2 regions of the Cerasibacillus sp. genome follow, and region 1 is predicted to be linked to the other one. Evidence: riboswitches for the same ligand, from Rfam matches in the RefSeq annotation. Region 1 holds a riboswitch; the other holds the start of a gene.
What was found. A riboswitch is a leader RNA that binds a small molecule or an ion and turns the genes downstream of it on or off. The one in region 1 is predicted to bind thiamine pyrophosphate.
Positions count from the first base shown of each region.

Region 1 (7,891 bases):
TTTTTATTTCAAACTATAATGAAAGAAACTTAACACAGACTGCTTCTGGTACATGAATGATAGAATCGAGTGCTGTTAATTGTCCTGTTGTTTCGTCACGTGAAAATAGGACCAGATTGTTTGTATGCTGGTTCGCTACGACGACATATTTCTCGCTCGGGTCTAAGGAAAAGTCACGTGGAAACTCTCCACCTGTTGGTGTATGCCCTACAAGTGTCAATTGACCAGTTGCTTCATCTACTTTAAATGTCGTAATACTATTATGACCACGATTTCCAGTGTAAACAAATTTTCCATCTGATGAGACGTGAATAGCGCTGGCATCATTTGTTTCTGTAAAATCTTCAGGAATCGCACGAATGATTTGCTTTTCTTGGAAAGCACCTGTTTCCGAATCATAATCAAGCACAATCACTTCAGAGCTTAGCTCCGTTAATAAATAAGCTAACTTACCATTCGGATGGAAAGCGATATGACGTGGCCCACTCCCTGGCCTCGCCTTGTATGTTTCAATTTTTTCGAGTGAATTTTTTACTTTCTTATAAGTCACTAGTTCATCTATACCAAGATCTGCAACGACGACATACTTTCCATCAGGCGTATGTCCAGTAAAGTGGACATGTGGTTTTTCCTGGCGTTCGTGTGGCCCTTGTCCTTCATGGGTTACTGTTACAATTTCTTTATTAATGCTTCGGTGGTCACTCACTTCAAACCATTTAACCGTCCCTTTATGATAATTCCCAGCTAGAAGTGCATCCCCCCGAACATCGACATGACATGGTGGTGCGCCATTTTCTAATTTTCGATTCATATAGCGGAGCTCACCATCAGCTTGATTAATCTCAAATGATGCCACCCCACCCATATCCTCATCTTGGGCAACGGAGTATAAATATTTTTTGTCCTCACTTATTGCTAAGTACGTCGGATTACTCATTTTCGACGCTAATTCTAACTTGGTAAATTGCCCCTGTTCTATATCAAGTTCAAAACGGTAGATCCCTCTACTCGTTTTTCTTGTATATGTTCCAACATAGCCAATGACATTTTTTGACACTTTATTTCCCCCTTCAAAAAAGTTCCATAATAACCATATTCCATATTATATCATGTTAACATCTTCTTCATACTTTAGGTATAAACTATCCTTTATTCAATCTCCTAAAAAAATAAAAAAAGTACCGAATGAAAAAATCCATTCGATACGAATATCTGATGATACTTGTATATTAGGGGGAATTTATTTATAAGATTCTAATCGTTAATATCCATAATCCCAATCAACATCACTATCACACCAAAAAACAAACTGAACATCTTGAAAACAAATCTCTCTGTTACCAATTGTGCAATGGTAATCCGCACAACCTGCTTGGTCCTTCATTTCTTTGTATACAGAACGTTCGACACCTTCTAAGCATGTAACAGTTTGGTCATCATTTAATAAGATAGCTGTACCTTTCATCAATGTGATCACCATCCTTAGTTTTTGTGATGCAATATTATTATAACAAGCCTGTTATATAAAAGGAACCCATATGTGAATGATTTCACAAAAAAGTTAAATTTAACACATCTGTCATTTTTGTCATATATAAATGATTAGAATACGAAAGGACTAACCGCTTTCTTGACATGCATTACTAGTAAGGGAATTCCATTAAATCAATAAATATTTTATTAACCCTTGCATTACAAGAGTATGTATTTTATACTTAAAATAATAACTTGTAATGCAAGGCAATGAATATCGTTAATTTTCCTTTTCTTGTATTACAAGGTCATTTTTTAAATATATACCTTGCAATGCAATATAGCAAAAAGGAGGTGATGTACTTGTCGTCGACGCAAATGCTGAAAGGGATTATTGATGGGTGTGTCTTGGCAATCATTAAAGACAAAGAAGTTTATGGATATGAGCTTGCTGAGAAACTTGAAGCCTATGGGTTTGAATCGTTTAGTGAGGGAACGATTTACCCAATGCTTATGCGGATGCAGCGCGAGGAACTTGTAACAGCAACATTTAAAAAATCAACCGCCGGACCTCGCCGAAAGTATTATTCGCTCACACAAAAGGGAGAAGAAGAACTTCAGCAGTTTATCTATCGGTGGAAACAATTACAGCAAAGTGTCAATCAAGTGCTTCGTTTCGAATCAGATGATTAACTAACAATAACAAATAAGGAGTTGAAACAAATGACAAATCCGCAACTATCCAAGAAGAGTAATAAGTTTTTAGAAGACTTACGTGCTTATTTATTTGCAAAGGGAAAGAAGTTCGAGGAAATTAAAGAGATTACGAATGAACTAGAAATGCACTTACTAGAGGCTGAGAAAAATGGAAAACCGATTGAAAAAATTGTCGGAAACTCACCTGCCGAATATATGGAAATGATTTCAAAGGAAATGGACATCGATGTTTCTGGGTGGTTTAAATATATTTTACTGATCATCATCGGCTCTTTTACATTTAAAATTTTCAGCGATGTATCAAAAGGTGAACTGGCCTATTCGGTCTTTGAAATTGTTGGTCATATCGCTGATAGTATTCTATTTATTATTCTATTATTTGCAGCTGTGAAGTTCATATCAAAGAGACAGTTAAGTGATACTAAAGCGATTCTCATTGTCACTCCAATTATTCTTATTGAGATGGGGATTTTCGTAGGCATTATTTACTTTAATAATCGAATTGATTCTCCGATGATTCATTTCGGCGAAACAGGCACGTGGCTTGCAGTCGCACTTTCTGCCATTCTAATAATCGGTATGACTCTATGGGCGAAGACAAGTGTGCTCGTTGTTGTTTTACTATTACTCTTCTTACCAGATTATTTATTAAGTTTTACATCGTTACAGCTAGAAATGCAACTCATCATTAGTCTTCTCATCACATACGGTGGAATTGCTCTTTATCTTTGGCTTGTTTTTCCCAAAGAAAAATAAAAAACTCGCATGACAATCCTTCTTATTTACCCGTAAAAGAATGTCATGCCAGTTATATGAAAGGAATAAAACCAGATGGCTCTTACCCGGGAGTCATCGTGGTTTTATTTTTGAATTTAAGACATCCACTTAGGTGGAATGTTTTTATCCCAGTAGATTTCACCAATATCATGATGTGTTTCAAATTGATCGTCACTTAAATGATAATGGAAATTAAACCAATAACCTTCTAATGGACGATTTTCACGGCGAACATGAAAGCGTACAAGATCTGATTGATTCCTCACATCATACACATTAAAAATACGCTCTCCAAACCCATGAGCTGGTTCTTCAGTAATCGCATAGTAAGCTAGTTCATCCTCATCAGCTCTATCAATAACCGCTTCTATGACATCTTCAATAACTGGTAATATGTCCGTTGTAAACTCATCTTCTACACGATCAATCATGCGCGGACCAAATTTCATGAAGGCTTGTTCTTTCGCACCTTCTGTCAGGTGTTCAAGATAAGTTTCTCTTGCCGTCGGTCTATCTTCCAGAGTCGGTTGACTCCGCCGCTCATCTCGTATCTCATGCTCAACAACGGCTACCGCTGATTGTTGTTCATCGATATTTGATTTTTCCGAAATGGCGTCTTTACTTTCATCAGCATCTAATGTTAATGCAATTGGGGGAATGTAAAGCCCCAAAGTCATGACTGCTACGAAAGCAACGACTATCTTACGCAACCATAGTTTCATAGAATTACCCTCTTTACATTGGACTATGTGTCATGGTGCCTGTTCTGTTATGATAATATCATTTTAACATGAACAATGCTTAGCGTCTATATAACGAAGTGCTCTTCACATTATTTTTAAAAAACCCCGGACAGCTTTCGTCCAGGGTAAATATTTTATACTAAGTAGCCCATTTTCTTCGCTTCAAACTCTAGTTCCTCCCTAAACTTAGGATGTGCAATGCGAATTAATTCTTTCGTACGTTCGCGAATTGTTTTTCCACGTAAGCGAGCCACACCGTATTCAGTTACAATATAGTCGACATCATTTTTCGAAGTTGTCACAGGTGTTCCTGGCAGTAAAGTCGGAACAATTTTTGAAATGGTATCTTTTTTTACACTTGAATGTAATGTTAAAATACCCTTTGAATTTTCAGCGAGATGTGAAGCAATTTGGAAGTCAGCTTGCCCACCTGAAGAAGACCAATATGTGCCGCCAATCATCTCTGAGTTCACTTGGCCAAGGAAATCAACTTCAACAGCCGCATTCACTGTGACTAAGTTTTTCATTTTAGACAAATCGACAACATTATTCGTTTTATTGACTGGTAACATATAAATATCTTCATTCTCATGGATAAAATCATATAAACGCTGCGAGCCGAATGCAAATGTAGCTGTTAACTTCCCTTTCTTAAATAGATTATTCTCATTAGTAATGGCGCCTGCTTCATATAGATCAATAATTTTCTCCGGTATCATTTCCGTATGCACAGATAAATTTCGGTGTGATGTCAACTGTTCGATGATCGCATTTGGAATAGAACCGAATCCGATTTGAATGGTATCGCCATCTTCAATGAGCTCTGCTACATATTCACCAATGATTCGGTCTTTTTCTGATACTCTTAAATCAGGTGATGCAGGGATTGGCTCATGATTTTCGATTAATGCGCTTACATCAGAGATATGAACACGATTCTCTCCATATGTACGTGGCATATGTTCATTCACTTCTAAAATAATGTTTTTAGCGTAAGGAAAGACAGTTGCTACATAGTCACAGTTAGTTCCCATTGAAAAATAACCTTCGTCATCCATCGGTGAAACGACTGCCATCGCGACTTGATTATTTGTAAACTGATTTAGTAATTTAGGCATATCGGAAAAGTGGTTTGGTAAAATATCAATTTTTCCTTCTTTGAATGCTTTTCTTTCTGATGCCCCTAAAAAAGTACTAATAATTTGAAGTTTTTCTGGTTCAACATCGATTACATCACGAGTTGAAAACATTTGAATTAAACGGTTTCCTGAGAGGCCTTCATGTGATTCTAATTGTTTCATTAATTTGTAAGGCTCTCCGGCTAATATCGGTGTAATAATGTCGTCTCCAGGCTGAATGAATGAAACCGCTTCCTCGATAGAGCAAAGTTTTTCATTGTATAATTTTTGCAAGTCCATATTGCTTATCCCCCTTTTTGAATTAAGTTACCCTAACCTCTTAGATCATTCTGAACTATTCATTGCTGAAGTGTTAAAATGTTAATAATCTTAGCGACAATTCATGCTATACAACAGCAAAAACAGCATCTGTATATACTTTACAAAATAAAATGTTATCTGTCATCCATATTGAATTTTTTGTCGAAGAATGTTGAATTTTACAATGAAGTGAACTATGACATTTAATTGAAAAATGATATAACGAACCAAATAACATGAAAAAACAAGGTATAATAATAAGTGAGAGATACACAAAAAGAAGGAGGAAATTCATATGTTTGACTTAAAGCCATTTAAAAGAAAAGATGACGAGCTGGATTTATTCGAACGCATGTTAAAGTCCTTCAATGAAGTATTTGATCGAGAAGGAATTGCACCATTAAATGGGAATTTCAATTCTTTTCGTACTGATGTCAGAGAAACGGAAGATGCTTATTATGTGGAAGCGGAACTTCCAGGATTTGACAAAAATGATATTACCATTCAAGTAGACGATAATTATTTAACAATTCATGCGAAACGTGAGGAAGAAGAAGAAACGAAAGATAAGCAAGATAAAATTATTCGTCAAGAGCGTCACTACGGAGAGTTTATTCGACGCTTTTATGTCGATAATATTGATGAAGATAAAATTAAAGCTAAATTAAAACGAGGCGTCTTAAAAATAAAACTACCTAAATTAGATCCGAAAACGCCAGAATCAAGACGAATTGATATTCTTTAATCATATTTAAACCATGCCAAAACTATAGGTGGCATGGTTTTTTTGCTTTTAAAACGGACATATATTTGTTATGATGGGATGGAAATGAATAATGAAGTGACCACAAGGGGAGCTTTTCGCTGAGATTGAACGTTCATGCGTTCTAACCCTTCGAACCTGTCTAGTTAGTACTAACGTAGGGATGTGGTGAAATAATGCGGAATGAAGGTATGTATGAGTATGCCATCTTTCCTATTTCACGATGTCTCCCTCAGTGGTACACCATTAGAGGAGGCATTTTTTTATGAAACGATTTGATTTAGAAACATTATTAGAGATAGCGATTTTCGCTGGATTTGCGATGGTACTCGATTTATTCCCATCATTTAAACCAAATCCATCGATTTCCATCTCATTTGCTATGGTCCCGATTTTTATTATTGCTTTTCGCAGAGGCTTTCTTGCCGCGACGATATCCGGGTTTTTATGGGGGGTTTTGCAAATTGCAACAGGTGATGCCTGGATTTTAACCCCTACACAAGCATTTATTGAATACTTTATTGCCTTTACATGTATCGGATTTGCCGGGCTGTTTTCAGGTATAATTAAAAGTAGTTTAAAAGATAAAAAAATGGGGACAGCAATTGTATGGATTGTCGTTGCAACATTTGTCGGTGGTGCAGCTCGTTATTTCTGGCATTTTGTTGCCGGTGTCATCTTCTTTAAAAAGTACGCCATTGAAGCAGGAAAAACACCTGTCATCTTCTCGTTAACGATGAACGGGATTACGTTCCTTGGCGCTTCGGTTCTTTGTGCCATTATATTAGTCTTACTGATTAAAAAAGCACCACAACTAGTTACAGTAGCATCTCAGAGAAGACAACAAGCCGCATAATATTTCATTAAGGTGGGAAAAATCTCCCACCTTTTTTTTGCAATTAATAAGACAGATTGATAATTATTTTTCATTGAAGTATATTGACAATCGCATTTAATCAGGATACTATTGGTAATGATATTTTTGAATTATCCAAAAGATTTATAGTGATCACTAGAAAAAGCTTGAGGGTGAAAAATGAGTCAACCGTCAATGAAATTTTATACAAATCGACATATGAATATCGCCGGCTCTGTTAAGGTAACAACAAATATTTTAAAAGTATACCGTCCAAATCAGCGTCCCATTTCTATCAATTTAACACTACTTCATCAACAAGGAAGTAAATTTAAAGAAAGCCTCTCGCGAAATCTAGCATCATAACATCAAACAACTTCATTCGATTTTTTTTACCCTATCAATAATTAATTTCCTAAACTTATTTAAATATGAACGGGTTTGTCCAAGAATGATTTCCAAGGCAAACTCATTTTTTTATTTTCTTAAGGAGTTGAAGAACAAGTGCATACACTCTATTCTAGAGGTATGATCAAGAAAATGAGGGATTCTTATGCGTATAAGATTAATATTAATTTTTATACTAATGATCATTTTGAATGGCTGTGCTGATTCATTACAAAAGCCGAGTGGGCTCGATTTTTCAGCTACCAATCATTCAGAACATCATACAGCTTTACAAATAAAACCGAGTTTTACAATTACTAAAGCGGACGATCAACCTAAAAAACACCATGAAGATAAAATTGAAACTAAACCAAAGCGGGAAGAAACGTCACAACAAACCGTCGTAAAAGAGAAAAACGATGCAGACGCTCTGCCAGTGCAGGAATCAAAACAAACGACTAAAAAAACAGAAACAAAACAAGGCAATTTGCCAACTAAACAAGTACAACAAAATCAAACAGCACAAAAGAAAACAAAAAAACCGAAGCAGACGCCACGAAACGAACAAAAAAATGATACCAAATCAGATGATAGCATTGGAACTGTGACAATGGTCATCAAAATTTCAAATGACAATATCCCGTTAGCTCATACAAATGTCACTATTTATAAAAATGATACTGCCTTAGATGCTTTATTACATATCACAAAGGACAGAAATATTCAACGTGATATA
Region 1 covers NZ_DATBTY010000062.1:4,690-12,580, reverse strand. Annotated here, with positions in the region: gene VIG73_RS10575 (lactonase family protein) at 14-1,057, opposite strand; gene VIG73_RS10570 (hypothetical protein) at 1,262-1,468, opposite strand; gene VIG73_RS10565 (PadR family transcriptional regulator) at 1,831-2,166, shown strand; gene VIG73_RS10560 (HAAS domain-containing protein) at 2,197-2,946, shown strand; gene VIG73_RS10555 (YpjP family protein) at 3,063-3,689, opposite strand; gene VIG73_RS10550 (acetyl-CoA hydrolase/transferase family protein) at 3,845-5,128, opposite strand; gene VIG73_RS10545 (Hsp20/alpha crystallin family protein) at 5,445-5,894, shown strand; TPP riboswitch at 5,990-6,093, shown strand; gene thiT (energy-coupled thiamine transporter ThiT) at 6,178-6,768, shown strand; gene VIG73_RS10535 (hypothetical protein) at 6,949-7,134, shown strand; gene VIG73_RS10530 (DUF4430 domain-containing protein) at 7,322-7,891, shown strand, end outside.

Region 2 (7,891 bases), on a different contig from region 1:
AATAAAGCCTGCTACTTCATTATGGAATTTTAAACTGTCCCAACCATTATCAGCAAAAACAATCATTTCTTTGTTTTGTTCACTTTCAGAACTACATGCTCCAATAAAAATTGTAAGACTAATAGAAAGCACCATGAATAACAATTTGTTAAAACTCTTCATAAAATGATAACCTCCATGATTTTGTTTAGTTGAAAAAAATGTATAGGATTGCTATTCATACGGTGCACAGAAAAATAGAATATAGATCTCGAGACCTCCTTAATTGTGGCCTATATTAATCGTATAATGAGCCATTTTTACTTACAAATGGTGGATGACGTACTAATCTCATGTATACGTTCATAAACGGTCGTATACGCCACCTATTATCACTACAAGGTATATTTTTTCGAATATTCATCAAAATATAACGCAAAACAATGAAAAAACGTATATGTCTTAGTTTGACATATACGTTTTCATGAAAATTACAATTTATTAATGACAGATTTAATGTCATTTGCTTTAGTAATTGCTGAAATGACGGCAACACCATCGGCTCCAGCTTGTAATACCTTTGTTGCATTACTAGACGTAATACCACCGATTCCAACGAAAGGTAATTCTGGATGCTGATGCCGAAGTGTTTCAATCCATTTAAGGCCTACAGGAGTTTTATCGGGCTTTGTCATTGTTTGAAAAACAGGCCCAGCTCCAACATAATCAACATATTCCAAGGAACTCTGTTCAAGTTCAGCTTGATTTGATATGGATAGACCGATTATTTTGTCTGGAAACATGTCACGGACGATACTAACAGGTGTATCATTTTGTCCGACATGAACGCCATCTGCATTAAGTGGTTCGACTAGTGTTACGTTATCATTGACGATAAAAGGAATGTCATGTTGTAAGCAAATATCGCGCAATCGTTTACCTAGTTCTAATTGTTCTTTTTCCGATAAGCTTCCTTTACCTTTTTCACGATATTGAAAAATGGTGATACCACTATTAATCGCTTCAATTAAAATATTTTCTGGCTTTCGTTTGCCACAATCCTGACTCCCCATGATGAAATATTTACGTAGACATTGTTTTAATATCATCAATTATCATCCTTTCAATTTCTGTACCGGAAATGAGAGTGCATCAATAAAGTGCGCTTTAAACGTTCCAGGCCCAGTGACAGCTTTTTGGGAAGCAGCATATTCAGCTGCTAATCCGTAAAATGTAACAGCCGTGGCTAATTGATCTTCAATAGCATCATCTGTCGCTAGACAACAAGCAATAATTGAGCCTAATAAACATCCGCCCCCAGTTACTTGTGCTAAATAAGGATGTCCTGTTGTATTTTGAATGACTTTTTTGCCAGTACAAATAACATCTGTCTCACCTGTAATCACAATATTTGTTTGATATTTTTGTGCAGCTTTTATAGCGACTTCTTCTAAATCCCCATCGCCAACTGAATCGACCCCTTTGACTTCCCAGGGAATATCAACAAGATGAGCAATTTCTCCGGCATTACCTTTAATGACTGTTGGTTTAACTTTCTTTAACATATTTGTAATCACATGACTTCGATAGGGTGTAGCCGCTACGCCGACTGGATCGAGGACAACTGGAATATGGTGCTTATTAGCAGTCCGTCCAGCGAGGATCATACTAGATATATCTTCACTTGATAATGTACCAACATTAAGGAGTACAGCACCGGCTGATTTAGCCATATCTTCAGCTTCTTTTTCAGCCATAGCCATGACAGGACTCCCACCAAAAGCAAGAATGCCGTTAGCCGCAAAATTCATAACGACATAATTAATGAGATTATGAACTAATGGATTTTTTTCACGTACTTTGTCAATGATTTTTGGATTCAATTTGTGTCACCTCATTCATTCTTGGTGCCCAGTGATTCGTTGGGCCACTTCCACTTCCTAAATCAAAGGAATATCGAATAGCTTGTGTAATATAATCTTTCGCTTTGATAACTGCATTGACAAGATTTTCTCCTTGCGCTAAATAAGCGGTAATGGCGGCTGATAACGTACAGCCTGTGCCGTGTGAATTTTTCGTATCGATTCGCTTCGTCGTCAATCGATGGATTTGTTCACCATCATATAAGAAATCCGTTGCATCACCGGAAAAATGTCCTCCCTTAACGAGAGCTGCATGTGCACCATATGTGTTTACAATCAACTTTGCTGCTTGTTTCATATCATCTTCAGTTTGAATGGCCATTCCTGTTATCACTTCTGCTTCTGGTATATTAGGTGTAACAACATAAGTTAATGGTAATAATTCATCTCGTAAATATTGCTGTGATTCTCTAGCAATTAATGGATCACCACTAGCCGCAACCATGACAGGGTCCATGACATATGGTACATTTAGCGACTCTATCTTTTTCTTAATGACTTGCATCATATCAATATGAGCAATCATACCTGTTTTGAAGGCGTGGATTGGCATATCATTAATAACTGAATCGAGTTGTTTTTCAATCATATCTAATGGAATATGGTGAACGGCTTGAACTCCGGTTGTATTTTGTGCCACAACAGATGTGATCACTGACATCCCATATGCTTTAAGTTCTTGGAATGTTTTTAAATCGGCGTGAATGCCTGCTCCACCACTTGGATCTGTCCCAGCGATCGTCAATGCACATTTAACTTGTTTCATAGATTGATGCCTCCTAAGATAATGTTATTTTAAATGAAATGATTTCAATTGCTGAGTAGATTTCATACGTGAAACAATAAATAAACCAATCAACGCTCCAGATATACTACTCGTTAAGAAAGATGGGAAAAAGAAGAGTGCTCCAAAAGCCGCTCCCATAAATAATTTGGCAAACGGAATAGCAAACAGTGAAGCAATGATACCTGTACCGAATGCTTCACCGAAAGCAGCCCAGCTTATTTTGTTTGTTTTTTGATAGAAATACCCTGCTAGCAGTGCCCCAATCATACCGCCTGGAAAGGCAAGTAATGTCCCAAGACCAAATAAATTTCTGATAAGGCCAATCATAAAGGCAATTGTTATTGCTGGTATAGGACCTAACATAACTGCTGCTATCACGTTTACGGCATGTTGAACAGGGTATGCTTTAGCAATCCCTGCCGGAAACCAAAGAAATTGCGAACCTAGAACGCCAATAGCTATCAAAATCGCCATCATTGTAATTAATCTTGTACGCTGATGCATAATATCACTCCTTTCATTGTGAATAACAAAAAAGCCAGGATTCATCGTCATGAACCTGGCTGATATAATACGAATGTCGAAATAGATAGACATAGGCTGTCTGACTACTTCCCTCCGCTGGTATTAACCAGATCAGGTCCATAAGAGTTAGAAAACAACGGTTTTCCTCTCAGCCCCCAAATATTAGGGCACCCCTAGTAGCATTTAATATTTTTATTCAATTACTTTTAGCGTACCATATGAAAGCGCTTTTGTCATTTTCTTATTTTCATATATCTATGCTTAATTAACAAATGTATCAGTGTAAGGGTATAAAACAGTGAGTGATATAGACGAAATAAAAACTTAATTGAACGTCAAAAATACATCATTCAGCCTTTATTAGACATCGTTTAACAAAAAGTTAATCAAGATATTTATTACAAAGTGATGTATATTCAAGTAAGATGAAATAAGAGAAAAGTTTCATTAGAAAGGTGATTTTATGGAAGTATTATCGATTGAAAATGTAGCGAAACATGATAAGGATACAACATTGTTTCCTCCATTTGATCTAAAAATATATAAGCAACATATCACAGCCATTTATTCAAGTTTAAATGTCCGTCATGCGCTAATAAAAATGTTGATTGGCAAAACTTCGGTTGCACCTGGGAAGATTTTTGTCAATCATGAAAGTATAGTGGCAAATAAACGTCATTATTTATCACAAATTGCTGTTTGTTTTTTTGATGAAGGGATCTATGAACGGTTGACTGTAATTGATTGTATGAAGTTTTATCGAGATCTTTATCAATCTAAACAAACGTTTGATTATATTTTACAATTGACCCAGTTAGAAGAGAAAAAGTATAAAAAGATTAGTAAATTAACTTTTTCTGAACGAAGACGCATTCAATTTGCGCGGATGTTGCTTCAAGATGCCGCACTTTATATATTTGAAGAAGCTGATTTAAATGTTGACTTAGAGACGAAGCGTGTTTTCTCTACCATCACTGACACATTAAAACAAAATCAAAAGGCAATTATAATTTTGACTGGGAATATGGAAAATGCCATCACGGTGGCAGATAACGTGTATCGTTTAGATGAGAATGGTCTCCATCAAATAGAAATAGGTAAGGATGAAACTGAAGAAACAGAAAAAGAAGTAACTGAACCAGAAGAAAGTCTTGAACAAGCATTTGAATTTAATAAGATTCCGACAAAAGTGAATGACAAAATTGTTTTATTTGACCCTCCTGAAATTGATTATATAGAGAGTAAAGATGGACAGGCACATTTATTTATAAAAGGAGAAGCTTTTCCAACGACGTTTACGTTAAATGAATTAGAGGAACGGTTAAAATATTTTGGTTTTTTCCGATGTCATCGTTCATACATTATTAATTTGCAAAAAGTTCGTGAAGTGATCACGTGGACGAGAAATAGTTTTAATTTAATTTTAGATGATCAAGCGAAATCTTCTATACCGTTATCAAAGGCAAAAATGGCTCAATTAAAAGAAATGTTGGGCCTAAAATAAGCTCCAATCATCCTGGAAAATGCTCCATTCATGGAAAACATGCTGCCAAATCAACGTTTTTCCTCTATTCTAGATTTACAAGCAGATGGAAATCACGAGGAGGAAAAATGGTGGAACAAATGATTAAAGTGAAGTCATTAGCAAAAATTTTTGGCAATCAACCCGCATTAGAAGATGTTCATTTTGAAGTAAACAAAGGGGAAACATTTGGATTTTTAGGACCAAGTGGTTCCGGAAAAACGACAACGATTAAAATTCTAACCGGGCAATTAATAGCTACTTCAGGAGAAGCATATGTATTTGATCAGCCTGCTGCTCTATTAAATAAACCACAATATCGGAAGAAATTTGGTGTTGTAACAGATAATAGTGGCCTTTATGATCGTTTATCGATTTATGATAACTTAAAATTATTTTGTGACCTTTATGATGTACCTGCAAAACGAATAAATGAAGTGTTAGAAATGGTGAACTTAGGGAATGAGCAGAAAAAGGTTGTTTCAAAACTGTCTAAAGGGATGAAACAAAGGGTACAGTTAGCAAGAGCATTCTTACATGAACCAGAGCTACTGTTTTTAGATGAACCAACATCCGCACTAGATCCAGCAAATTCTAAGCATATTCATGATGGCCTTCGTGAGTTGACGAAGAAAGGTACAACCATCTTTTTAACAACTCATGATATGCATGAAGCGGAGATATTATGTGATCGTGTAGCATTTCTGCATAAAGGTAAAATCCAGCTACTTGACGAACCAAAAAAACTGCGTCATCAGTTTTCAGATGCTTCCTTACAAGTCTTACTAAAGGATGGACGCGAGCTATTATTACCAGGAGGGCCTGAAGGAGCACAGACATTATATGATTATATGCAGGCGGATCAAGTAGTGTCTATCCATACGAATGAACCAACATTAGGAGATATTTTTGTTGAAATGACAGGGAGGGAACTTGTATGACTTTTTCAATGAAGCGTGTGATGGCTATATTTAATAAGGATTTGAAGGATTTATCGAAGAATATGTATGTTTCCACATCGATTCTAATGCCGTTAGTGTTGGCAGCGATATATGGAAGAATGGCTGATGAACTTTCCATAGATGCCTATTATCTTGTTATTAATCTTGCTTTTACAATGACAGCTACATTTATTCAATGTGCCATAATTGCTGAGGAGAAAGAGAAGAACACATTACGTGGATTGATGTTATCACCTGCCACAGTTGTGGAAATTTTTAGTGGAAAAAGTTTAGTTGCTTTCTCATTAACTGCAGTGACGATTATTGTATCCTGCTTATTTATGGAGTACAATCCGGAAAATATTGTCTTAGTTGCTGTTGGAATGATTGTTTCTACTTTATTTTATCTCGCATTAGGGACATTGTTTGGTTTATTAGCAAGGACCGTTGTAGAAGCATCTGTGATTATTATGCCTGTCGTGTTCTTGTTTGGATTCGGCTCTTTGATCGAATCACTTATTGATAAATATCCATTTTTAAGCGTAGCGGAATACCTACCGAACATGCAACTCATTGACTTAGCTTCAAAAGTACAAGCGGGGTCTGGTTTAGCAGATGTATGGCCGCATCTAGGTATCATGACAATTTGGTTTCTTGTTACTGCATTTATCACCATTGTTGTCTTTAAAAAGAAAGAAATCGATGCTTAGAATTTAACATGATATCCGTCAAAGAAAAAAACCACCATTCTTTTTAAAGGATGGTGGTTTTTTTAATATTTTAGAAAAGGCTTGTCGATAATCCTAATTGACTAAGTAACAAACTATTGATAAGAATGTTAATGGTACCAATTAAAAACGCTGTTCCAACACCATAATAGATTCGTTGCGGATGACTGGTTAGTTTGTCGTAAACTAATAAGGCAGGTACTAATGATAAATATAATTGCACGGTTCCGCCTAATAATGAATTAGCAAGCATACCTACAGATAAAGCACCTAGAAGAATAACAACAATATTTAACACGAGAAACGGTATCGATAAACTACTAAACTGGATAAACAACTGTTTAGGATTTAATTCCAGTTTAGCGACCTTAAATACGATGAGTAAACTTCCATAAGAGATACCAAATGCGATAGCACCAACGAGAATCATTTTAAGGACAATATTAAAAAACTCTCCAGCTCCAGAATATCCATAATCATAGCCGCCAAAGCTTCCTAGCATGTCTTCTAATTCTCCAAAAAGTCCTCCCATAGTCGTATTCATTGTAAAGTAATATCCTAATGAAAGAGTTAGAACAAAAAGGGAGATACTTACAATACTAAATACGAGATGTTTGTCATGTAGTTGAAGGGATTTCGTTGGATTTTTTAGTAGTTCTACAAAGAACTTCCAATAGGATCCTAGGCCCTTCTTAATATTATCTAATGTTTCATTAGAAGATGAGTCTGTTTTTTGATTGGTGACTGTTGCTGCAACTTCGTTAGGTTTGTTGGTGTGGGTATTCTCATTCGGGGCTTGTGTATGTTGTTCTTGGGTGTGACTTATTCCCTGAATCGGCTGACCACAATTTTCACAATTTGATCCAGCTTGTTGTTGATGATTACAATTGGAACAAATAATCATTATGATGACCTCCTTCTTTATTACACTCTACCATTATTTATATTAAGGATGAAAATTGATATACCAAATGTTTTTGAATCATGTATATCATTTAAGTAAATAACAAGACAACATTTGCAATCAAGTGTTAGGGGGATATTTCTCCTCAAAATAAATATGTATGGCGGAATTATCAAAAGTAGAACGATAATTGTATAATATACTAAAATTTTAAATAACTCAAGAGAATAAAGTCCTATTTTTTAATCATTATTAGATGTTTATAACATGAGCTTTTGATTCAAAATGAACACTCCTAGTAACAAATGAGAAAATAAAAAAACGCCTATACACATTAATGTATAAGCGTTCTTCTAAGATGGAGCATATCGGGCTTGAACCGATGACCTCCTGCATGCCATGCAGGCACTCTCCCAACTGAGCTAATGCCCCATATCTGATTTAATGCAATCGATTTATATTATATAATGTCATAGGATTTTTTGCAAGGGGCATTTATTAAACGTATGTGTTTATTAATTTTTTACACTTATGTTCTTACTCAACAACTTAGTTAAATCAATCTTTTTTTCCAAATTATGTT
Region 2 covers NZ_DATBTY010000036.1:42,171-50,061, forward strand. Annotated here, with positions in the region: gene VIG73_RS06285 (ABC transporter substrate-binding protein) at 1-162, opposite strand, end outside; gene thiE (thiamine phosphate synthase) at 471-1,088, opposite strand; gene thiM (hydroxyethylthiazole kinase) at 1,095-1,862, opposite strand; gene thiD (bifunctional hydroxymethylpyrimidine kinase/phosphomethylpyrimidine kinase) at 1,843-2,667, opposite strand; gene thiW (energy coupling factor transporter S component ThiW) at 2,692-3,192, opposite strand; TPP riboswitch at 3,285-3,398, opposite strand; gene VIG73_RS06310 (LytTR family transcriptional regulator DNA-binding domain-containing protein) at 3,677-4,717, shown strand; gene VIG73_RS06315 (ABC transporter ATP-binding protein) at 4,828-5,676, shown strand; gene VIG73_RS06320 (ABC transporter permease) at 5,673-6,386, shown strand; gene VIG73_RS06325 (hypothetical protein) at 6,457-7,308, opposite strand; tRNA gene VIG73_RS06330 (tRNA-Ala) at 7,668-7,740, opposite strand.
Region 2: another riboswitch for thiamine pyrophosphate. It lies ahead of thiW (energy coupling factor transporter S component ThiW); the one in region 1 lies ahead of thiT (energy-coupled thiamine transporter ThiT).